Regions from separate parts of the Pontibacillus sp. ABV4_188 genome, predicted to be linked through region 1. Evidence: predicted binding sites of a transcription regulator. Region 1 holds the regulator's gene; each other region holds the start of a gene.
What was found. The regulator Rex, encoded in region 1, represses fermentation and respiration genes when NADH is low (regulators of the CRP and FNR family bind a similar motif). The targets are predictions, from matches to a motif close to TTGTGAAATATTTCACAA.
Positions count from the first base shown of each region.

Region 2: a site for Rex is predicted at 4,845-4,862, ahead of pflB (formate C-acetyltransferase). Genes of this name have one in related genera too.
Region 3: a site for Rex is predicted at 1,957-1,974, ahead of ACYX4O_RS10775 (cytochrome c oxidase subunit 2A). Genes of this name have one in related genera too.
Region 4: a site for Rex is predicted at 1,736-1,753, ahead of ACYX4O_RS18115 (L-lactate dehydrogenase). Genes of this name have one in related genera too.

Region 1 covers NZ_CM149975.1:266,143-272,345, forward strand. The annotation lists gene ACYX4O_RS01560 (ABC transporter ATP-binding protein) at 1-1,844, opposite strand, end outside; gene ACYX4O_RS01565 (redox-sensing transcriptional repressor Rex) at 2,171-2,848, shown strand; gene ACYX4O_RS01570 (MDR family MFS transporter) at 2,954-4,366, shown strand; gene ACYX4O_RS01575 (YdiK family protein) at 4,416-4,616, opposite strand; gene ACYX4O_RS01580 (lysostaphin resistance A-like protein) at 4,624-5,322, opposite strand; gene groES (co-chaperone GroES) at 5,603-5,887, shown strand; gene groL (chaperonin GroEL) at 5,948-6,203, shown strand, end outside.
Region 2 covers NZ_CM149975.1:2,582,223-2,588,425, forward strand. The annotation lists gene rsgA (ribosome small subunit-dependent GTPase A) at 112-1,131, opposite strand; gene ACYX4O_RS13360 (hypothetical protein) at 1,128-1,265, opposite strand; gene ACYX4O_RS13365 (S-layer homology domain-containing protein) at 1,466-2,932, opposite strand; gene ACYX4O_RS13370 (NUDIX domain-containing protein) at 3,225-3,401, opposite strand; gene ACYX4O_RS13375 (P-loop NTPase family protein) at 3,727-4,260, opposite strand; gene ACYX4O_RS13380 (DUF4181 domain-containing protein) at 4,276-4,638, opposite strand; gene pflB (formate C-acetyltransferase) at 4,906-6,203, shown strand, end outside.
Region 3 covers NZ_CM149975.1:2,109,224-2,115,426, forward strand. The annotation lists gene ACYX4O_RS10765 (type III polyketide synthase) at 1-686, opposite strand, end outside; gene ACYX4O_RS10770 (SDR family NAD(P)-dependent oxidoreductase) at 945-1,712, opposite strand; gene ACYX4O_RS10775 (cytochrome c oxidase subunit 2A) at 2,057-2,209, shown strand; gene ACYX4O_RS10780 (cytochrome c oxidase subunit II) at 2,248-2,754, shown strand; gene ACYX4O_RS10785 (b(o/a)3-type cytochrome-c oxidase subunit 1) at 2,751-4,403, shown strand; gene ACYX4O_RS10790 (carboxypeptidase M32) at 4,439-5,950, opposite strand; gene ACYX4O_RS10795 (THUMP domain-containing class I SAM-dependent RNA methyltransferase) at 6,098-6,203, opposite strand, start outside.
Region 4 covers NZ_CM149975.1:3,575,719-3,581,921, forward strand. The annotation lists gene ACYX4O_RS18110 (methyl-accepting chemotaxis protein) at 1-1,186, opposite strand, end outside; gene ACYX4O_RS18115 (L-lactate dehydrogenase) at 1,839-2,792, shown strand; gene ACYX4O_RS18120 (L-lactate permease) at 2,826-4,451, shown strand; gene ACYX4O_RS18125 (transposase) at 4,989-5,795, opposite strand; gene ACYX4O_RS18130 (MurR/RpiR family transcriptional regulator) at 6,131-6,203, opposite strand, start outside.

The sequences.
Region 1 (6,203 bases):
TTCTCATGATCCTGATAAACCTCTGGTTCACAGAGTAGGGCATCATTTTTTTCGATCACTTCTTCTAATTCTACGATTTCTTGTTCAATTTCTTCAATGCGACGCTTACGCTTTCTGGCTTCACGTTGCTCTGCTTTATTTTGTTCAAATTGATTTTTAGAATCCTTAGCTTCTTTTTGGACAGTAGGGTTTTGCTGTGCTTCGTATTCAGCGATATCCTTCTCTTCTTGCTTCTTCTCTAAATAGTAGTCGTAATCACCGAGATAAAGGTGTGTGTCTGTCCCATCTAACTCCAGGATCTGTGTGGCAATCCGGTTAATAAAGTAGCGGTCGTGGGAAACAAATAAAATAGTACCTGGATAATCCATTAGGGCGGATTCTAGTACTTCTTTGCTATCTAGGTCTAAGTGGTTGGTCGGCTCGTCCAATACAAGGAAATTGGATTTCTCAAGCATTAATTTAGCCAAGGCAACCCTTGCTTTCTCGCCACCACTTAAAGAGTTTACGCTCTTTAAAACGTCATCTCCGGTAAATAGGAAGTTACCCAGTACAGTTCGAACATCTTTCTCATCCATCATCGGATATTCATCCCATAGTTCGTGAAGAACAGTTTTGGAAGAATTTAATTGAGCCTGTTCCTGATCGTAATATCCGATTTGAAGGTTCGTTCCATATTGAATCGTGCCTCCGCTTGGGGAGAGTTTATCAATGATGTTTTTGAGAAGGGTAGTTTTTCCGACGCCATTAGGTCCAACGAGCGCTAAGCGTTCTGTGCGATTTACGTCAAAGGAGACGTTTTCGAATACAGGTTTTTTACTGTCTTCATATTGGAACGAAAGGTCGCGCGCTTTTAGCACGTCGTTTCCACTTCTTCTGGTGATATCAAATGTAAATTTAGCTGACTTTTGATCTCCTTTAGGCTTATCAACCTTTTCCATCTTCTCAAGTTGTTTCTGCTTACTTTGAGCTCGTTTACTTGTAGAAGCGCGAGCCATATTTTTTTGAATGAAGTCTTCCATTCGTTTCATTTCCGATTGCTGTTTCTCAAATTGCTTGAGATCGCGTTCGTAATTGGCGGCTTTTTGATCTAGATACTTGCTGTAGTTACCGTAGAATTTCTCAGAAGAGCGATAAGAGATCTCGTAAACGACATTTACGACTTTATCAAGGAAGTAACGGTCGTGAGAGACGATAACGACAGCTCCTGGGTAGCCTTGGAGATACTGCTCTAACCAGTTAAGTGTATCAATGTCTAAGTGGTTGGTCGGCTCATCAAGTACTAAGATATCTGGTTTAGATAGTAAGAGTTTACCGAGTGCTAGTCTCGTCTTTTGGCCACCACTAAGAGTCGCGATTGGCGTGGTTAAATCAAAGTCTCCGAAGTTTAACCCATTTAGTACCGCTTTAACGTCTGCTTCATAACGATAGCCACCGTCATTCTTGAAGCGAAGCTGTAGTTCATCGTAGTCCTTTAAAAGCTTCTGGTATTGTTCTTCTTTAGCTATAAGGTCAGGGTCGGCCATTTTTTCTTCCATTTGACGGAGTTGTTTCTCCATAGCTTTTAAATGGTCAAAGACGGCGATCATTTCATCCCAGATGCTTTTATCTGATTCGAGTCCAGTGTGCTGCTCTAAATACCCTAATGTAGCCTCTTTTGGCTTGTGGAGCTCGCCTTCCTCATGCGAAAGCTCACCGGCCATAATTTTGAGCAAGGTCGATTTTCCTGCTCCATTACGTCCAACAATGGCAATTCGGTCATTGGTGTGTACTTCTAATTTAATATTCGATAGAATAAGATCAGCGCCGAAGCGTTTTGTAATATTATTCATTTGCATAAGAATCATGGTCGTTCACCTCAATGAGTTAAGTGTATCTTAATAAATACGTGCTAAGCAAGGTTCGTACGTTGAAGTGAACCAACGTTCTTATGAATAGTCTGAGATGTTTGTGAAATGAGAAACATTTCTTTACAATTATGCTGTAAGGACAATCCATCATAAAAGAACAACAAATAGAAACGTAGAATTTCGTTTATAACAGTACGAGGATGATCGTTGTGATCTTCCTGATGTAGTGGTTATAGAAATTGGAAGCGTTAACGGTACCAGGATCATTCCTTTACGAACTTGATCTGGTGTACGGTTACGGTATGAAGTGAGGGGGATTTAAGATGGAGCTAGATCAGGCAAAAATACCACAAGCGACAGCCAAGCGACTGCCCTTATATTATCGTTTTATAAATAACCTGCATAGCCAAGGTAAGCAACGAGTTTCATCGAAAGAATTAAGTGAGGCGGTAAAAGTCGATTCAGCTACAATCCGTAGGGACTTTTCGTACTTTGGGGCTTTAGGTAAAAAAGGGTATGGCTACAACGTGAATTATTTACTTACATTTTTCCGTAAAACCCTTGATCAAGATGAAGTCACGCGCGTTGCTTTAATTGGGGTCGGAAACCTCGGAACAGCTTTCTTACACTATAACTTCACAAAGAACAACAACACGAAGATTGAGATGGCTTTTGATGCGCAGGAAGAGAAGGTCGGTAGTCATATAGGTGGGGTGCCTGTTTACCATATTGATCAATTAGAGGAATACTTATCAGAGGAGATTTCCGTTGCGATCTTAACAGTGCCTGCCAATGAAGCACAAAAAATAGCTGATCGATTAGTAGAGGCTGGAATTCTTGGGGTCTTGAACTTCACCCCAGCTCGAATATCCGTTCCAGAAGGTATACGTGTGCATCACATCGATCTAGCGGTAGAGTTGCAAGCACTGGCATACTTCCTAAAACATTATCCTCTCGATCATGAAGAGAGCACCGAAGAAGAACCAAAAGAGGCTGAATAAGCCTCTTTTTTGTGTGTAGGAATTGGTTTTGGCTAGTGGATTATGTGATATAGTAGAAAACGATTCGAAAAACGAAAGAATTAGAAACGAAAGAAGGGACGCAGCATGAGCAAATTATCGAGTAAGTGGCTTGTCGTTGTATCCGTCTTATTTGGCACATTTACAGTCATCTTAAATAACAGCATGCTAAACCCGACGCTTCCGCGTTTTATGGAAATCTTTGATGCTGATGCTGTAAGTGTAGGCTGGATGCTAACGATTTTTATGGTAGCAATGGGAATGACGATGCCGTTAACAGGCTTTCTCGGAGATCGGTTCGGGAAGAAGAAAGTCTATGTGACGGGACTTGTCATCTTTTTAGTTGGCTCGGTATCGGGCTCTCTTTCACCTACCTTAAGCCTTGTTATTCTCTCAAGGGCCGTGCAGGGAATTGCCGGTGGTTTAATGATGCCAATTGCGATGGCATTAATCTTTAACGCTTTCCCGAAGCACGAGCGTGGCCTTGCCGTCGGCGTATACGGAGTTGCCGCTATGGTCGCCCCCGCAATAGGGCCGACAGTCGGTGGGGTCATCATTCAGTTCTTTGATTGGCCATTCTTGTTCTTATTCAATATTCCATTTGGACTGATTGGGATTATCCTATCTACGAAATATTTAGTCGAAACGGAAAAGAATCCTTCTCTTAAATTCGACACCATTGGCTTTATTCTTGTGACGATTGGTGTCGGAGGAATCTTATTTGCCCTTGGACGTGGGAAGGAACTTGAGACTCTTCTTACAGTCAGCAATATAAGCCTGATTGTAGTTGGTATCTTATCAGTAGTTGCATTTGTATTTGTGGAAAATCGCAAGAAGCAGCCATTACTCAATTTATCTGTCTTTAAAGTTCCGACGTATGCCGTATCTGTTGTTGTCACTGGTGCGGCATCGATTGGTCTATTCTCAGGGATTTTCTTATTGCCGCTCTTGATTCAGAATGTATATGGATTGAATGAGGTTATGACAGGGTTACTCTTCTTACCAGCAGCGGCATTAAGCGGTGTATCGATGTCCATTGGGGGAAGAATTTTGGACAAGAAAGGCCCGAAAGCGGTGATCCCTATTGGATTATTCGTTATGGCTTCTGCCACAACCGCTCTTGGCTTTCTTGAGTTGTCCACTCCTTATTGGGTGATCCTCGCGTTAAACGCAGTACGAGGTGCTGGAATGGGGCTTAGCAATATGCCAGCCACAACAGCCGGTATGAATGCCATATCCGATGAGCTGGTCGCTCAAGGATCCGCGATGAATAACGTTCTTAGACAAATGACGTCATCATTCGGAATTGTTTTCTTCTCGATCTATTATGAAACAAGGCGTGCTGTCATCTCGGCGGGTGAGGCCAATATGACAGAGGCTACGCTTCAGACATTAAATGAAGCCTTTCTCGTATCAGCTGTCGTCATCGTTCTGGCGATTCCGTTTTCCTTTATTATGAAGGGAGCAGGGAGCTCTTCTGAGGAGGAAGAGGGCGCATAGTTTCGGCAGTTCTATAAAAATAAGCGGCTCCCCGTAGTGGGGAAGCCGCTTATTTTTTGTTGCTTTTGTTCATTTTTAGAAACAGCATAAAAAGTCGAATCGCGACGGCGAAATTTACTGTCGCAACGAAAGAGCAAACGAGCGTAATCAAGTTCCAAATTGTCTCTTCTACACTAAGTATGGCGATATACGTAAATAAAATCCCCATAATAAAATAGAGGAATGCCATAAAGAATGGCGAAGTTTTCATAATAGGGTTAACCTCCAAACAGGATTGTCTGTACGTTTTGCTCTAGTTGTTCCACGTCTATTGTCATCTGGGCAATTATGACGAGAGAATTCATAGTTGCGTGTGTGATGATCGGTACGATAATGCGCTTTGTTTTCTCATATAAGTAGGCAAAGACTAAGCCCATCATGGCATATTTCAGTAGGTGCTCTGGTTCCCCGTGTACAATTCCGAAGATACTGCCTGAAACGAGCGCAGATATAAGAAAGTTCGTATATTTACGTAATGTTCCAAATAGAATCTTTCGGAAGATGATTTCCTCTAGGATCGGGGCCACAATGGCAATGATGAGAATGAAGATCGGTGTTGCTTTCGCAAGAGCCGATAAGTTTTGCGTGTTCTCTGAAATGGGGTCAACGCCAAAGACCAGTGACTCAATAACAGTAGCGGCGTACTGACTGAAGAAAGCAAGTAAGATTCCGAGCAGTCCCCACTTGATGTAAGACCCGGTCCCCATATCGTGATCCTGGCGCAGGTCCTTCTGTATATCTGGCTTTAAGAGCCAAGTGATGATAAGAAGGCCGGCAATAAAGGATGAGATCGTCCAAGTAATCAGCCAGGTTTGAGGATTCTCAAGATCCAGTGAAAGGATGAACTGTCCTACTAACCCACCGGATAATTGAACAAGCGTATATGTTAAGATGACATACCAATAGCGTCTTGGCATTTGGCAACGACTCCTTTTGATAATTTATACCTTTATCTTACGTATTGTAACACATTTAAAGAAGTGGAAAGAAACGTTTAAACCGGAAAAGATGAGTCAGAATGTGTTGGGGGAGTGAGCATGTTTTTTTGAGGAAATTTTTATGAAGAAATTAAATGTTTTCGCTTGCAAAATATCGTGAGATTCATTATTATAAGAATTGTGTTAGCACTCAGGAGTTGAGAGTGCTAATAAAATCAAAACAAGCATAGTTTTAAACCATTTGAGGAGGGTGTCTGATTTGTTAAAGCCATTAGGTGATCGTATTGTAATTGAGGTAGTACAACAAGAAGAAAAGACCGCGAGCGGTATTGTTCTTCCTGACTCTGCGAAGGAGAAGCCTCAAGAAGGTAAAGTTGTTGCGGTAGGTTCTGGTCGTTTGGCGGAAAATGGTCAAAAGGTTGCACTTGAGGTAACTACTGACGACCACATCATCTTCTCAAAATTTGCTGGTACTGAAGTGAAGTACGAAGGTAAAGAATACTTAATTTTACGTGAGAATGACATTTTAGCAGTCGTTAACTAATACAATTAATGTTGGACAATTATACAAGCTTACAAGAATCTTTTAGGAGGGTATTTATTCATGGCTAAAGATATTAAGTTTAGTGAAGACGCACGTCGTTCGATGCTTCGCGGTGTAGACCGCCTAGCGGATGCAGTTAAAGTTACACTTGGACCAAAAGGACGTAACGTCGTTCTTGAGAAGAAATTCGGTTCTCCACTTATTACAAATGATGGTGTAACGATCGCGAAAGAAATTGAATTAGAAGATCACTTCGAGAATATGGGCGCGCAGCTTGTATCTGAAGTAGCTTCTAAGACAAACGAAATCGCTGGTG
Region 2 (6,203 bases), 1.8 Mb from region 1:
CTTTGAGTCTTCAACGATGCTGGAACAAACATTGTCTAGACAATAACAACATTAAACGTTACCAGAGCCTAAAAAAGTCAGCTTCCTAAAAGGAAGCTGACTTTTTTATGATTATTTCTTGTGTGCCTTTGGCCCGTGAAGCATTCGATTTATACGGTGGGTGCTGTATTGTTCTTTCAGCGCCAAACGATGGAGTTCTCGTTTTAATTTTTCATAGTTCTTTAGACGTCCTTCATCGAGCTCTCCTATTTCAATGGCATGTTTGACAGCACATCCGGGTTCGCTGTGGTGCTTACAATCGCGAAACTTACACTGAGAACTGAGCTGTTCAATGTCAGAGAATGTCTTCCCTACAGTATCTTCATTACCCCAGAGTTGCAATTCTCGCATACCAGGTGTGTCTATTACAGTCGTCCCATTTGGGAGAGTAAATAGTTCTCGGTGCGTTGTCGTATGACGCCCTCGATCATCATCAAAACGAACTTCTTGGGTGATCTGTTTTTCCTCGCCCATTAACCTGTTTATTAGCGTCGATTTCCCTACACCTGATGAACCAATTAGAGAAATTGTCTCTTCCTTCTTCAACTCATTCTTCAATTCTTGAATACCTTCTCCAGTAAGATTACTTACCGCATAAACCAGAACACCAGGCGCAGCAAGTCTAAGTTCTTCCAATCGAAGGTCGATATCTTCACACAAATCTTGTTTCGTACAAATGATTGCAGGTACGGCTCCACTCTCATACACTTGTAGCACATATCGTTCAATTCGATTGATATTAAATTCGTTCGTCAAAGCTGTCACGATAAAAACTTTATCAATGTTTGCTGCAATAATCTGTTCTCCATGTGTTTCTCCAGCTCTTTTTCGCGATAACAAAGTGCGTCTTGTTAGCACACGTTGAATAAGACCTTTCTCCCCATTATCGTATGGAACAAACACGACCCAATCTCCAACTGCCGGAAGTTCTCTTGGGCCTTGTGCCATATGATACAGACCTCCTGAAAGACGGCCTTCAAGAATTCTTTGCTCCGCGAACAACGTGTAGTGTCCATGCGTTGCTTTAGCAACACGCCCCACTCTTTCATCTTGCTTTAACTCACATGAAACTTCATTCATAATTCCGGTCATTTCATTCCTCCATTAGTTTGGAGGACGCGATCAGAGTTGATGGGCCCTCCATTGATGATTTTGTAATGATTGGTTAGATTTAAGTTGTACATTTGCCATAACACATCAACTCCTCGCATTTTAGTTCCTTTCATTATATCAGAACATTTAAATAAATCTATAATAACTTCCAAAATCTGTTGCTTAATTATATACATACTACTCTCAACGTTCTACTATATACCTCGAAAAAAGACTACTCTCAACTTTATTAAGAAGCTAAGAATAGTCTTTTCTCACGACAATTTAGTTAGTAAGCTGAATCTAATAGCCACAGCACCTCTTTAAAAAGAGCTTATTCGTTCGCTATTTTCCAATATTCATAAGCATGAACAGCATTACCATGATAGCTTGAGTTATCTTTGAAATGACTTTTCGTTTCATCTAACTCTTCTTCCATAACCTGTTTCCCCTCTTCGTAGAAGGAAATGTGTTTATGTTCCTCCATCTGTTTCATTTCTACAGATACGAGAAGTTCCTTGCCTAGCTCTTTTGCAAACTCCATTTCAGTCTTCGATACATCAATAATTCCATTCGAACCTTCAGCTGAATCCCTGAAAGCCATAAGAGTCGTGTGATCTAATTTACTGATGACCCACTTACTGAAGGAAATGTCATCTTCACCCGGTATTTTGTGATTGTCTAGCCATATTGCTAAATCTGCACTTGTTTCTAAATCGGATTCCCTCTTCACTTTGTCATTAAAGGATTGTATATTCTTTTTCCAAGTTGTTAACACATCCTCAGAATTTCCGTCCCAATGCTTTAAGACATATGGTTCAATATCAAGGTGAATGCCATCAAATTGTTGTCTTGGAGGAACAACTTTTTGATAACTGGTAACATAGTCAATAAACATATTAAGACGCTCTTGCCCTTCTTTAAGAGCCCAATTTGGGTGACCTCCCATAGCATGTACCTCTATACCAGCTTCATGAGCTTTCTCCACGAATTCATTGTAAACGGTGTAGTCTTGTGTACGATCTAAACGAGTATAAAGCAAGTTAATATCATGTTCTTTTGCAAACTTTAGGATTTCATCCGGTTCCTCTATAACATTTTCAGCATGCCATATGTATGTTCCACGAATATCCTCATTATCAACTGGTTCAAAATTAGGATCTTCTTTAGCATCAGACAAATAGTTTTTAAACTGATTATCCATTGTACGTGCTAAAAAGATTGAGAATTGTGCACGAGTCGTTGGGGCGTTAGGACGGAACGTATTGTCAGGAAAGCCTACCGAAATTCGATTAGAAACAACTTCACTAACATACTTACGGTTCCCACTCACATCATTAAATTCTTTAGAAATCGGTTCATTCTCTAGATTATAGGCTCTTGTTAATACAGCAGCCATTTCAATTCGTTTTATGTTCCGGTCCGGTTGAAATTCATTCGAATCAGTACCTTGAATGATGCCTTCATCCACTAATGCAGCTACATACTTATAATGAGGATGTTCTGTTGTAATGTCATCAAAATTAGGGTTTGGGCGATTCTCGGTCGATAAGCCCAATTCTCTCGTCAACATGATTGCTGCTTCCATACGAGAGACGTTGTCCCCTGGACGGAACGTTCCATCCTGATACCCTTTAATAATTCCTTGATCCTCTAAATACTGAATTTCCTCATTCCCTGTAACTTCTTCATTAACATCCGGAAATTTTGTTTCACCATGAGCAATCGGTGCACTCCAAGCTGATACGGCAAATAAGCTTGTTAAAAGACTTGCTGTCACTTTCTTCGTAAATCCACTCACTTGTGTTCCTCCTCTTAAATCTTTAAGAGCGGCCTTTCATCGATATTGCACAATGACTCCACCCATTTTAGAATCTTCGAATAATTCATCTATTATAATGGGGGTGAAAAGGGATCCATCTTCACATAAGATGGAAAACATAAAAAAGGCCCCCTTAAATGGAGGAACTTGGAACAGGGAGGGAGACAATTATCTTAAATAATGTCGTCTATAAAACAAAAGACCCTCCTCAACTTCACGACAAGCGAGAGAATAGCCCTTCTTTAGTACCGATTATCACTACTTTACTTATTCAATCAACAAACTCTCTTTTAGCGGCCTCTTCCAAACTTTCTCCTTCTTCGACTCCCCCACCAGGAAGCTGCGTTACTTTCATTTGAACAGGTGCTCTAAGTTGATTAATAAGAATAAAGGAATGTCCTGAGTGAGCGAGTACGACCACTGATTCTTCACGATTTTGTTCTTTCATTAATTGTTCACACCAATCTATTTGAGACTAAAAGATAGTCAACCTCCTGATCATACAAGAAGAGCCGCTTCCCTACTATAGATGCGGCTCTTCTTGTCGATCATTATTTGTTATGTGTCTCTTCTGTACCCCAATCATATCCAGACCTCTTCCAATTAACAAGGAATAAAGCTGGTGCAACTATCATCAATATAGCAATTAAAAGCTGCATCATAAGCCCCTTTCAATATGAAACCTCATATTATTTTCTAATTATTACTATTATTTCAAAAGGATCTCTCTTAATCAACCATTTTATCCCATTCTAACGTAAACCATTACATCTTTACTTAGCGTCTCTTAAGTTATGTATTAGCTTATTTAAATCTTTTCCATTTTTGACAAAGACCACTTTATCCAAATCCACTCCCGATTCATATAAAAACGTGAATCTCTGACCACTCTCAAACGTTTTATTCCACTTAAACATGTTACGTAAAATTTGTAGAGTGGGTCTATAATGAACCTCCTCTAGTTTTAGCTTCTGTTTTAGAAAGCGAGATAAAAGCCGGCTTCTTCTCTGATGATAGTGTAGATCAAGAAAAAGGATCACATCTGCTTCTCTAAAACTATTTCTCATCCATGGACCTACATGCACCCCCTCTATAATCCAAGTATCAGACCCTATAATCTCTTGAACAATCTCCTCTCGCTCTATCTCAGAACGCCTAACATCTTCAGATGGCTCTCGATCCCAAACCATATTATCTAGTTCATAATAAGGAATCTCTAAGGAGTCAGATAATTTCTTAGCAAGCGTTGTTTTCCCACTTGCCACTGACCCAAAAATATGAATTTTTCTACAGCATTGCATACTCATGACATGTCCCCTTCCCTACAACAAATTCCTAAAAAGAATCTCAATATTATAAATGGTAATTACACCAAGAGCGAGGTAGACGATCGTAATCACATATTCTTTTGACCCTTTCAAGAACATCCATTGTATGATGGCTTGAAAACCGAATTGAGCCACATAACCCCCCAACAGGTACCACTTCATTCCTGGCGCATCAGAAAAAATGGCATAACTTAATACACTAATTACGATTAAAACGAGCATACCTCTTCCCCATCGGTCGATGTGCTTTCCTTTTGTGTCTGTTACGTATCTACGTTCAATATTAAACTTTTTTCTAATGACAGTTTCTAAGCTTAACAACAGGATTAATAAGATAACTAAAGCTCCGTATATCAATATACTACCCCCTTACCACTTTATTATAAAGAATATTCACACTACTCGGTAGTATGTCCATTAGTCCTTCCATGTTAGTCGCTTCGTTTTCACCCTTATTACGGAACACTCGTTTCGTTAAAATAATAAATTTGAACATTGTAAGAACATTCCTGAAAAAGACTGTTTTTTCAAATTCCCCGGAGTATAATAAAAGTGTAGAAAGATTGTGAAACAATGAGCATGATTTTAAAATCCCATTACTTCCCCTTAGAGGAGGAAAAGAAGATGAAAACACTCGATATGACGACAAGCAGTCCACCTTGGAACGGTTTTAAAGAAGGTAAATGGCAAACCACTATTGATGTCAGAGATTTTATCTTACAAAATTACTCGCTTTATGAAGGAGATGAGGCCTTCCTAGAAGGACCTACCTCAAATACGCAAGCGCTATGGGAACAAGTGATGAAACTGACGAAAGAGGAACGAGATTCGGGTGGTGTCCTTGACTTAGACACACGAACCGTCTCAACGATTACTTCACATGGTCCGGGTTATTTAAATGAAGAACTCGAAAAGGTCGTTGGCTTCCAAACTGATAAACCTTTTAAGCGCTCTCTCCAACCTTTTGGTGGAATTCGTATGGCAGCTGCATCTGCTGAATCATATGGGTATAAATTAGACGAAGAGGTAGAGAAGATCTTCTCTGAGTACCGAAAGACCCATAATCAGGGTGTATTTGATGCCTATACTCCCGAGATGAAACTAGCTCGAAAAGCCGGCATTATCACCGGCCTACCTGATGCGTATGGGCGCGGTCGCATCATTGGAGATTATCGCAGAGTCGCTCTCTACGGAGTAGATCGTCTCATTGAAGAGAAACAGAAGGATAAAGTCTTCTTTAGCAAGGCTGCTATGACTGAAGAGATCATTCGAGAAAGAGAAGAAATTTCAGAACAACTAAGGGCTCTCCAAGAGCTGAAAGAATTAGGAAAAATTTATGGGTATGATATCTCTAAACCAGCTAACACGGCTCAGGAAGCATTCCAGTGGCTCTACCTTGGTTACCTTGCTGCCATTAAAGAACAAAACGGTGCGGCTATGAGCCTTGGGCGTGTCTCTACTTTCCTTGATATTTATATCGATCGGGATATTAAGTCAGGAAGACTTACAGAAAAGGCTGCTCAAGAGCTTGTCGATCATTTCGTTATGAAGCTTCGTCTCGTTAAATTTGCTCGTACCCCGGAATACAATAGTCTCTTTAGTGGAGATCCAACTTGGGTTACTGAGTCCATTGGGGGTATGACTGAAGACGGTCGTCCTTTAGTAACAAAGAGTTCGTATCGGTTCTTGCACACGCTCGATAACCTCGACCCTGCACCGGAACCAAACTTAACGATCCTTTGGTCAGTAAACCTCCCTTCTGCATTTAAGAGATACTGTTCAAAGATGTCTATTAAAACAAGTTCTATTCAATATGAGAATGATGACATCATGCGTGAGTATTACGGAGACGACTACGGCATTGCTTGTTGTGTTTCAGCTATGGCAATCGGAAAACAGATGCAGTTCTTCGGAGCCCGGGC
Region 3 (6,203 bases), 1.8 Mb from region 1:
TTTAATTTAGAGCTTGATTGAATCATCCTTGGAGCTGTAGACCTTCTTTTCAATGCAATCGGAGAATGTTCCCCCGTTACTAATGCTGCTGCAATCCCATCACCAAATAAAGCAGTCCCTATGAAATTGCTCTTTCTTCGATCGCCTTTTTGAAAAGTAAGTCCACAAAGTTCAACGCACACTACTAGAATCGTTGCTTCAGGATACATATGCGCAAAATCCATAGCTCGAGCAAGACCTGCACCTCCGCCAGCGCATCCCAATCCCCAAATAGGAACACGTTTTACATCATCCCTAAAATTCCGCTCATTCATTAGACGCGCATCAATAGTTGGTGTAGCTACTCCTGTACTAGATACATAAAGGATATAGTCAATTGATTCATAAGGGACCTCTTCTGTAAGGAATGAATCATTACTCAAACAATGATCAACAGCTTCTAAAGAGTACTGAAGTGCTTTTTCTTCATATAGATCATTTCGCTCCTGAAAGGTATGTTCTTCGCCGAACCACTCTTTTGGTACAACGAACTGACGTTTTTCAACCGCTGCGTTTTCAAATACAGGTAAAAGCCTATTGATCTCTCTTTCTGATCGAGGAAACACTTCTCTTACAAAAGATTGTATGTCCTTTTGTGTTATTTCATATTCGGGTATGCTCACACCGACGGACGTTATCCATGCCATACTATCCCTCTTCCATTTTTCTTTTAGCTTGCCTCCCCTTTTGAATCTTACTCATAGTTTTACACATTTTAACTATGTAGCTTTATAATGAATTTGTTTCAAAGGATACTGATACTACTCATCTCCTTATACCTCAGCATATGTGTTCAAAATGTACTATAAATCGGCAAGCAGTATAATTTACCTTAATCTATATAAATAGGCGCTAAGAGTCATAAAACTCCTAGCGCCAAAAACTACAATTATTAAATTAAAAAATTAAAAACCATAAACGCTCATTCCGCCATCTATAAATAAAGTTTGACCAGTCATGTAATTACTACCTTCTGAAGCCAAGAATACAGCAGCTCCTGCTAGTTCTTTTAACTCGCCAATCCTTCCCATTGGTGTGCGCTCTTTTATTTCTTTAACGTATTGTTCATCTTCAAGAAGCTTCTCCGTTAGAGATGTCGGGAAGTACCATGGACCGATAGCATTCACATGGATATTGTGTTTCCCCCATTCTAAAGATAGTGTCTTGGTCATCTGAATCAATGCTGCCTTCGTCATTCCATATACTACTCCTGTTCGAAGCGCTACATGACCTGCCACTGATGAAACGTTAACCACTTTGCCTTCTCCTCGCTTTTTCATTTGTTCTCCTGCAAATTGCGCCAAGAAGAAAGCACTCTTCATATTTGTCTGTATAATCTGATCCCATTCAGATTCTGTTACATTAAATGCCTCGCTTCTAATGTTAACTCCAGCGTTGTTCACCCAAATATGAATGTCTTGATAAGGAGTGGTTTCTTTTATTTGATTTATAATCTCCTTATAATTTTGTACATTTCCTACAATAGGGTAGGCAATTCTACCTGTTTGTTCAATTTCTTTACAAACTGTATGTACATCTTCTTCGGTTCTTGAAATAACAATAATGTCTGCTCCGGCTTCTGCATAAGCCATCGCAATAGCATACCCGATCCCTTTCGTTGCACCAGTTACTGCAGCAAGTTTACCTTCAAGGTTGAAACTAGGCAAAAACATAAAACTCTCCCCTTCCAACTATAATGTTTGTTCAGTATACCATTTTCTTCAAAGATAACGCCATTTTCACTACCGTTGTAGTGTAAACAAGTAGACTCTGACTATTGGGTAAAACCAGTAATCCTTTAAAACTATTCATTTCTAGTCAATTTGTCACGGATTGTTCATGAAATCGGTGTCATATATTCGTCACAAACGGCCGGATCCATTGATGTTAAAGGATTATTCGAGAGTTTTGAACTATTTGTGAAATGGATCTCCAACTTGTTTCTAAAGAGAAAAAATACAGTATGATAAAAATGTAAAAACCAATCAGGGGAAATTTGGAAGGAGTGGAATGGAAGATGGCAAAAACTCAATTGAACGATCCAAATACACAGACAAAAGTTCAAGCAGAAGAAGCGGATCTAAAAGGAACGTTTATCGCGGTTTTATTTGTGGGGGCATTCTTGGTCGTAACTTGGTTTGGGGTTTGGGGCATATTTGTAAATCGTTAAGTAAGTCATAATCAGATTTGTTTAAGGGGGGAAAGACCATGCATTTACACAAATATGAAAAGATGTGGATGTTAATTGGCGGAGGAGCATTATTAATCTTCTTAATTATGTTAGGCGTAGGGGCGTTTTATCAAGGAACGAAACCACCTAGCTGTTTAACAACTATCGACCCGCAAAATGTAGAGGCTCATGATTCATTTAAAAAAGAGAACTTAGGCATGCAGCAGCTAGATGAAAACCGTTATGTAATAAACGTCATTGCTTCAGCCTTTAACTACGATTTCGGAACAGATGAAGAAGGAAATGTAGTACGTACGATTAGAATTCCTGTAGGCTCAGAGGTCATGTTCCAAGGCACAAGTACAGATGTAGTTCATGGGTTTGAATTAGCAGGCACCAATGCAAATATGATGCTTGAACCTGGTTATATCAATACGGTAGAGACCACTTTTAACAAGCCAGGAACATATACATTTGTTTGTAATGAATATTGCGGAACAGGTCACCATTATATGACCGCTACTGTGGAGGTGTATGACGAATGATTGCTAACCAACTAACAAAGAAAGATTCAAAGTTATCTATGGCCCACATGTGGGTTGCCTTTATTTCACTGCTGATAGGCGGACTAATGGGACTTTTACAAACTCTAGTAAGAACAGGGAGATTCACATTACCGTTTGGAATTGATTATTATCAAATCCTCACTGTGCATGGAGTTATTCTTGCTTTAGTGTTAACCACATTCTTTATTATCGGATTCCAATTTTCTTTAATGAGTAAAACGGTTGGTATGAGTGATAAAGAAAGAGTTTGGGCTTGGATCGCCTTCTGGGTAATGCTTGTTGGTACGATTGCAGCTGCAACGATGATTCTGTTAGGTAAAGCAAGTGTATTATATACCTTCTATGCTCCACTTGCAGCCCATCCTATTTTCTACTTTGGCCTAACACTCGTTATTGTAGGCACGTGGATCGCTTGTTTCGTTAATTTTCATCAGTTATATAAGTGGAAAAAAGCAAATAAAGGAGAAAAATCTCCCTTACTAGCCTTTATGGTCGTTATTAATATGATCATCTGGTTTATTAGTACAATTGGCGTGGCAGCAACAGTACTTATTCAATTTATCCCTTGGTCCTTAGGTATTGTGGATGAAATAAATATCCTTGTAAGTCGCACCTTATTTTGGTATTTTGGCCATCCTCTTGTATACTTCTGGTTGTTACCAGCTTACATGGCATGGTATGGAATTATCCCTAAAATTATCGGTGGCAAAATATTTAGTGACGGCTTAGCACGTTTGGCATTCATTCTATTCCTATTGTTCTCTATTCCAGTTGGATTTCACCACCAATTATTAGAACCTGGTATTGATCCATTTTGGAAATACATCCAAGTTGTATTAACTTTTGCTGTTGCCATCCCTTCCCTTCTAACTGCTTTCAGCATGTTTGCAACTTTTGAAACAGCCGGAAGAGCAAAAGGGTTTAACACCTTATTTGGTTGGTTTAAAGCACTCCCTTGGAAAGATGTTCGCTTTTTCGCACCGATGGTTGGAATGATTGCATTTATTCCTGCAGGTGCTGGAGGTCTGGTCAATGCATCTAACCAATTAAATCTTGTTGTTCATAATACAATCTGGGTTACGGGCCACTTTCACTTGACGTTAGCGACAACTGTTATCCTCACATTCTTTGGTATATCCTATTGGCTCGTTCCTGTATTAACAGGTCGCAAACTGGATGAGAAAACTAACCGTTTAGGAATGATTCAAACCATTGTATGGGCGATTGGTATGTTCTTTATGTCAGGTTCCATGCATATTGCCGGTTTACTTGGCGCTCCACGCCGCTCCGCCTTTTCTGAGTATAATGGCAGTGAACAAGTAACAGAATGGATTGGCTATCAATACGGTCAGGCCATTGGTGGGTCGATTCTTTTTATCGGCATCATAATCATGATGTACACATTTATCTACATGACTTTCTTTGCTCCAAAAGGGGTAGAAGAATTCCCAATAGCTGAAACAGCTGAAGACGCTGAACCTACTCCTATGATCTTTGAGAACTGGCACTTATGGATTGGCATCGCAGTGGTCTTAATTGCATTCGCTTACACAATTCCGTTTATAGACATCATTCAGAATTCCCCACCTGGTTCACCAACGTTTAAAAGTTTAATAGGTAATTCATAAAAAATAGGAGGCCCTTGAAGGGTCTCCTATTTTTATTAAAATTGATACACTTTGCTATATTTATCTGATAAATGCTGAACTAGATGATTAGCATTTAATTTTTCACCAGTTACATCCTCTAAAATCTCAAGAGGCTTCTTAGATTTACCAAATTTATGAACGTTTTCAGTTAACCAATTTTTTATGACAGTAAAGTCACCTTTTTCAATTGAACCTTCTACATCTATCTCACTCTTCATAGTGTTATGGAACTGAGCTGCATACATATAACCTAGTGCATAGGATGGGAAGTAACCGAACATTCCGCCAGCCCAGTGAACATCTTGAAGGACGCCAACTTTATTGCTGGTTGGACGAACGCCAAGGTACTCTTCCATTTTATCATTCCATAACTCAGGAAGATCCGCTACTTCTATCTCTCCACTAATTAGTGCTTTTTCGAGTTCATAGCGTATCATAATATGGAGACAATAGGTTAATTCGTCCGCCTCAATACGAATAAATGATGGTTTGACTTCATTTACAGCTGCAAAGAAATCTTCGAATGAAACTTCCTTGAAAGACTCAGGTGCATGTTCTAAGAACAAGTCGTAATGGTTCTGCCAGAATGCTCTCGTTCTTGAGACAAAGTTCTCCCAGAACAAGGATTGCGATTCATGAATCCCCATTGAAGTACCACCCTGAAGAGCAGTATTTGCAAGCTCAGAACTAATATTTTGTTCATAAAGAGCGTGTCCACCTTCATGAATAGTACCAAATACAGCAGTTCGGAAATCAGATTCATCATATTTTGTAGTAACACGGACATCCCCTTGGTTTAATCCTGTCGCAAATGGATGTACTGTTTCGTCAAGGCGACCAGCATCAAAATCATATCCCATACGCTTTAGGATTTCTAGACTAAATGCTTGTTGTTGTTCTTTAGGGAAATGACCTGTAAGCACAGAAGCATCAACTTCCACACTAGAATTTTGAATTTTTTGCAGTAGTTCAGTTAGCGATTTTCGTACAGATGGAAATACCTCATCCAGGACATCTACAGTTACTCCAGGTTCAAAATTATCCAAGAGCGCATTATAAATGTGCTTCTCATAACCCCAATATTCAGCAAATCGCTTATTAAATTCCACCATCTTCTCTAGGTATGGTTTAAACATCTCAAAGTCGTTTTTGTCTTTTGCTTCTTCCCATACAGACTCAGCCTTAGACTGTAGTGCTACATATTCTTTTAACTCATCAGTAGGTATTTTACGAGCTTGATTATAGTCCTTCTCACATTCTTCAACTGACTTTTGAACAATTTCATTTTCAGTTTGACCCTTTAATGCATCAATGTATTCTTTCATTTGATCTGATGTTTGCATTTCATGTATTTTAGATGAAAGGGTCGCGATTACTTCTGAACGGCCTTCTACGCCCTTCTTTGGTGCATATGTACGTAAATCCCATCCCATCAAACCAATAGCTTCACCTATTTGTGTTATTTCTTTCACATAGTCCATAAATTTCTTCTCAATCGGCTGTAATTCTGTTTGAATTGTACTCATTACTTTCCTCCTCTTCTCCGTTTCCAATAAACGATAGATCTCCTACAATTATACTAATTATTCAGTAAACTTCAACAAATTTATCTTTTAGACATAACAAAAGTCAGGCACCGCTAGAGAAATAGCAGTACCTGACTAAGGTGTAATTTAATATTCTTTCTTGCCAAAATACTGATAGTAATCGATCTTAATAAAGCCATTGTATAACTTACGTCGCTTCGTAGCTGGGAGACCGTAAAGTTTTTCGAATTTT
Region 4 (6,203 bases), 770 kb from region 1:
TTGATGTGACGGCCTCTCTTCCTTCTGTAACCTTCTCTACTGACCCATTAATGTTATGCTGAATCTTTTCTAATATAGAAGCGATTTTAACAGTAGAGGCTTTGGACTCTTCAGCTAATTTCCTAACTTCATCTGCTACAACGGCGAAGCCTTTACCATGTTCACCTGCGCGGGCGGCTTCAATGGCAGCGTTTAAAGCCAGAAGATTCGTTTGCTCAGAGACATTATTGATGACTAGGATAATATCGCTAATTTCAGCTGCTTCTTGTTTTAATTGGTTCATAGAATTTTCCGCTTGCATCATAATAGAATTTACACTTTCAATCTCTCCATTCAAATGGTTCATCTGATCAAATGCTTGATTAGCTACGTCTACCGACTTTTGGGTATTTTCCTTCATAGAATTTGAACTTACATTCACATCATCTACATTTGATTTACTTCGATCAACGAGGCTAGTGATATCCATAACACCAGCCGCCTGGTGCTCAATAGCTGAGGCCATTTCATTAAATGTCTTGGTCACTTCAGAAGATACACGACCTGTTACATCAATATTCCCCTTCAAACTATCACTAAAATTACTAAGCGTTTCTAGGGAACTTTTTACTTGTGTAACCATCTCTTCCGCATGCTGCTGTGCTGACAGTGCTTGCTCTTCATTTGCACTCGATTTTTCTTGAAGTTTAGTATTCAGTCTTGCCTGGAACATTAGAAAAGCCGTCACTAAAACGATGTACAGAATAAGTGAAACTAAACCTTCCACGCCGTAATCCGGGAACATAACCGGGCCAAACTGTATATAAAACAGAACGGTTAAAGCGATTTGCAAGGAGGAGATGACTGCAATTGGCTTCATTAGCTGATAAACCGAGATAACCGTTAAATTATAATAAACCATTAAGTAAGAAATCATATGTGGATTGCTTTCGACCATAAAATATGTAATTAAAGTCAGACTGAGCATGACTATGTACATAACATATTTAACACCTATTTCTTTCCAAGTCAAAATCGTGCCGATTGTGGTAAACGTTCCTCCAATCCCCAAAATAATTCCGGCGATTACCCATCCTGAATGACTTGTGAAGTTCGTTAAAATACTTAGCAAAATTGAAAACCACGATAATTTGATGATTAACTTGTTACGATCGTTAAGTAACGATAATTTTTTATCCTTCCCCATAAAACTACCCCTTCTAAAGCTCATTTAGGCAAAAAAGCCCATTTCTACATATTACTATAATTTTTATAATTTTTCCTTAATTCGGGACGAAGGGACAGGTACATTGTCCCTCCCCCTCTCTCAATCCCTATAAAATAAGCCCCTCTCTACTTAATCAAACGTTGATCAAGTAGAGAGGGGCTTATGAATATTTTAAATCACTATATGCTTCTATATTAAATTAAGAGACTACCATACTAACAACTCCTATAATGACAGCCCAGATTGGTAGACTAAGCATCAAAGCCCACATAAACCCTTTAAAGAAATTCCCTTCTTCCTCCATTCAAACGTCCCCCCGCAACTCTTTTACAACCATTATGGTCATCAAAAGAGAATCATAAACTGGCTGGGACACTGTACCTGTCCCCCTGGCCCGTGTGTCACCCTGGCCCGCGGCCCACTAACTGGGACAAGGAACCTGTCCCCTCATCCCACCGTCCCCTCATCCCACCAGTTGTGAACAATACGTGAACATGTAAGCGCTCTTTTAGTTACTACTGTTTCTTTTTGTGAAAAGTTTCACATGTGGTATTGATCCCATAACAAAAGCGTTGCATAATAAGATTGTGAATAGATTCACATAAATTATTTTTCTACGGAGGAATTTAAAATGACAACTAAAAATGTTAACCGCGTGGCACTAATTGGAGCAGGATCCGTAGGGAGCAGCTATGCTTTTGCCATGCTAAACCAAGCCGTAACAGAAGAATTCGTAATCATTGACTTAAACGAGGACAAAGCGATGGGCGACGCTATGGACTTAAATCATGGAAAAGTATTCGCCCCCAACCCAACAAAAACATGGTACGGACAATACGACGATTGTAAAGATGCCGATATTGTTTGTATCTGTGCAGGAGCTAACCAAAAACCAGGCGAAACTCGATTAGATTTAGTGAAGAAGAATCTATCTATCTTCCACACAATCGTAACGAACGTAATGGCTAGTGGCTTCAATGGAATCTTCCTTGTCGCTACTAACCCAGTCGATATCTTAACATACGCTACTTGGAAATTCAGCGGACTACCAAAAGAGCGCGTAATTGGCAGTGGGACAATTCTTGACTCTGGCCGCTTTCGATACATGCTTGGCGAATATTTCGAAGTCGCACCATCTAATATTCATGCAACCATCATCGGTGAACACGGGGACACTGAACTTCCTGTCTGGAGTCACGCGACAGTAGGAGGCGTACCTGTTTTAGAAATGATGAAACAACGCCCTGACTATAAACTTGAAGACTTGGACGAAATTTTCACAAACGTTCGCGATGCAGCTTATCACATCATCGAGAGAAAAGGCGCTACCTACTATGGCATCGCAATGGGGCTAACTCGAATTACAAAAGCGATCCTAAACAATGAGAATAGCATCATGACAGTGAGTGCCTACTTGAACGGGGCGTACAACACGGAAGATGTGTATATTGGGGTGCCAGCTGTGATTAATCGTAACGGAATCCGCAATGTGGTGGAAGTTAGCTTGAATGCTGAGGAAACAGAACAGTTCGACCATAGTGCTCGCGTATTGAAAGACATTTTAGAGCAAAATTTTGAAGCATAACGATTATTCTGAATTAGAAAGAGATGATATCCGATGTGGTTACAACAGTACGATCCATTTGGAAACGAATTAATCAGTGCCTTTATCGCTTTTCTGCCGATCTTGTTTTTCTTTCTCGCTTTAACAAAGTTTAGAATGAAAGGCATACTTGCAGCCTTTCTTACCCTTTGTTTGAGTGTAGCCGTGTCTGTCCTATTCTTCAATATGCCGCTGGCTCAGGCCCTATCCGCTTCTGTATTAGGCGTTGCGAAGGGGTTATGGCCGATCGGTTACATTGTCATCATGGCCGTTTGGCTTTACAAAATCGCTGTCCGGACCGGTAAATTCACCGTCATCCGGGCTAGCATCGCAGGTATCTCAGAAGACCAGCGCTTACAGCTATTATTAATCGGGTTTAGTTTTAACGCATTCCTTGAAGGGGCTGCCGGTTTCGGAGTTCCGATTGCGATCAGTGCCGCCTTACTCGTTGAACTCGGCTTCCGTCCACTGAAAGCTGCTGCCCTATGTTTGATCGCCAATGCCGCATCTGGCGCTTTTGGAGCCATCGGGATCCCCGTTATTGTTGGGGCGCAGATGGGCAACTTAGAAACGATGGAACTATCTAGAATGCTCGCATTCACGCTACCTATGATCTCTTTTGCCATTCCATTCTTACTCATCTTTATTTTGAATGGTGTGAAAGGAATTAAAGAAACACTTCCGGCTCTCCTCGTCGTAAGTGGAATTTATACAGGGACTCAAACTTTCACCATTTTATTCTTAGGACCTGAACTAGCGAACATACTAGCCGCGCTTCTTAGCATGGCAGGCCTTGCTCTGTTCTTAAGAAAATGGAAGCCAAAAACGATTTACCGTGAAAGCGATGCTCCTGAGACTACACACTTGGACACCTATTCTCTTAAGGAAATTGTGAAAGCTTGGTCTCCTTTTTATATCTTAACCGCAACGATTACGATCTGGAGCTTACCCGCTTTTAAAGCGTTATTCAGTGAGGACGGGCTTCTAGAGAACACAACAAAAATGATTCCGATGCCGTTTCTGCATGAGACCATTATGAAAGCACCCCCGATCTCTCCAGAAACCGTGGCGCTAGATGCATTATTCAAATTAGACATCATCTCTGCAACAGGGACCGCGATTCTTGTAGCTGTACTGCTAACAGGACTATTCAGCTCTGCGATCACGCTACCGCAAGGAATGAACTCTTTAAAACTTACTGTAAAAGAATTATGGGTACCCGTTCTGACGATCTGCTTCGTCATGGGGTTTGCAAATCTATCAAACTTTGCAGGACTCAGCTCTACCATTGGATTAGCGCTATCTAAAACAGGCGACTTGTTCCCACTCTTCAGCCCTATCTTAGGCTGGCTCGGTGTTTTCATTACAGGTTCTGTTGTCAGTAACAACGCCCTGTTCGGCCACCTACAAGTCGTAACAGCTGAACAAATCACAGCAAATCCAGCCCTACTACTAGCAGCCAACACAGCCGGAGGCGTTATGGCGAAACTCATATCTCCACAATCTATCGCTATTGCGACCGCCGCCGTTAAACAAACCGGTAAGGAATCAGCCCTTTTCCAGAAAACGCTCTACTATAGCCTTGCGCTCCTAGCAGTTGTGTGTGTATGTACGTTTGTACTCTCTTTGATGGGAGTGTGAGCTGGGATGGGGGGACAGGTACATTGTCCCTTCGCTTCTACTGAGTCAGATGGGTCACTACTCGTCCTTTAGTCCTGCATATGGTAGAATATGAGAGGTTGAAAATAGGATTAAAATAGATTAACTTTCATAATTTACCTAGGAGGCGATCCCTATTCAGTTTCCATTCGATGTATCGACCCACCCTTACCCGACGATAGAATGTCCACACTGCAGCTGTGAACCAGGACGAAAAGGAAGAATAAGACGGTACAAACATATCGATGACGGCATTTGTTTTGTTTGCAAAGGAAAAGGTCAAGTTCGTACAGAAAGAGCAATCCTTGAACAGAATCAATGGATTGAACAAGAAATGAAAACCGATCCAGAAGCAAAAGGCCACACCTTTCATTCCTACAAGAAAAAATGGTTCCGCGACTTAGAAGAAGAAGCCTCTTTCTTTGAGGATTAATTGGGCCGGGGGGACAGGTACCTCGTCCCTTCGTTTCCCTAAATATCAATTCACATAAAAAAAGCAGAACACCTCGTTCTGCTTTTTTACTCGTTCGATTCAAACGGGACAACGTACCTGTCCCTCCGTCCCACCGCACGACCCACTACGCTTTTAGAAATACCGGTTATGCGCGATATCTGTCTGCAAGACACGCCTTCGATTTCCTTAAGATATGCTAGTATGTCATTTCGCTTCTTACGCTCCATTTGTTGCAACATACTACTATTAGTGACGCCTAGATTACTCAAGTGTTCTCTTACTTCAAAATCTTGCACCCTTCTTTTTACAAAAATATCAAGGCACTGGTCCTCGTTTACCTCTTCCATTAAGATCTTATATCGCCTCAAAGCTGGAGCATCGTCTAATGCTAATAAGGCCAGATATTTTTCCGTATCGACTAAATCAGAACGACCACCGAGATACGCATGAATGCTCGTCCATTTACTATCCCACACGTTTCCGACAACCGCCGCCTTCAATGGATTTTGGTGAATATACCTCACTACCGTCAGGAAATACTCCATATCATTCACACACTCGCTATTAAAACGCCCCTGAAACAAGTGTCCGTGTCGGTCGTACTTCAAGTTGTACCAGTACACATAGCTCGAACTGATCCTTTTCAGAGAATGGGAAACTGACTCCTCTCCTTCTTCTAATAAAAGATGCACATGATTGTCCATAATACAGTAACTATAAATCTTAAAATGACAGAGTTCCTTATATCGTTTTAGGGTTCGTAGAAATTGATGTTTGTCGGTGTCCTCTTCGAAGATCGTTTGTTGGTTGATGCCTCTCAGCATAATGTGGTAGATGCCAGTACGGCTTTGTTTTCTCGCTGTTCTGGGCAATTTTTTGGGGAACCTCCTTTCGTTAGAGGTGGATGGGGTGAGAGATAGGGGAAAGCCGGGGGTGTGCTCTTCTTTATATTTCTACCATCCCTTTAAAATTCCTTCAAAAAGATGAAAGACGGGACAGGGGGACAGGTTCATCGTCCCAGTATGCAGTGAATTAATCCCCCCACACAATAACGCATGTATTTCAGCCCTTTCATTAACATTAGCTAGTCAATTACGTGTTTATTTCGTGAAGTGAAGGGACGATGTACCTGTCCCCTCATCCCACTTGAAGGGACAAGGTACCTGTCCCTATGTCCCCCCCCCCTGGAGGGACAAGGTACCCGTCCCTATGTCCCCCTCAGTTTAGTTGCGATTTCTTCCATGAAGATGAAGAAGATCGTTCTGGTTTTCTCAAATGGG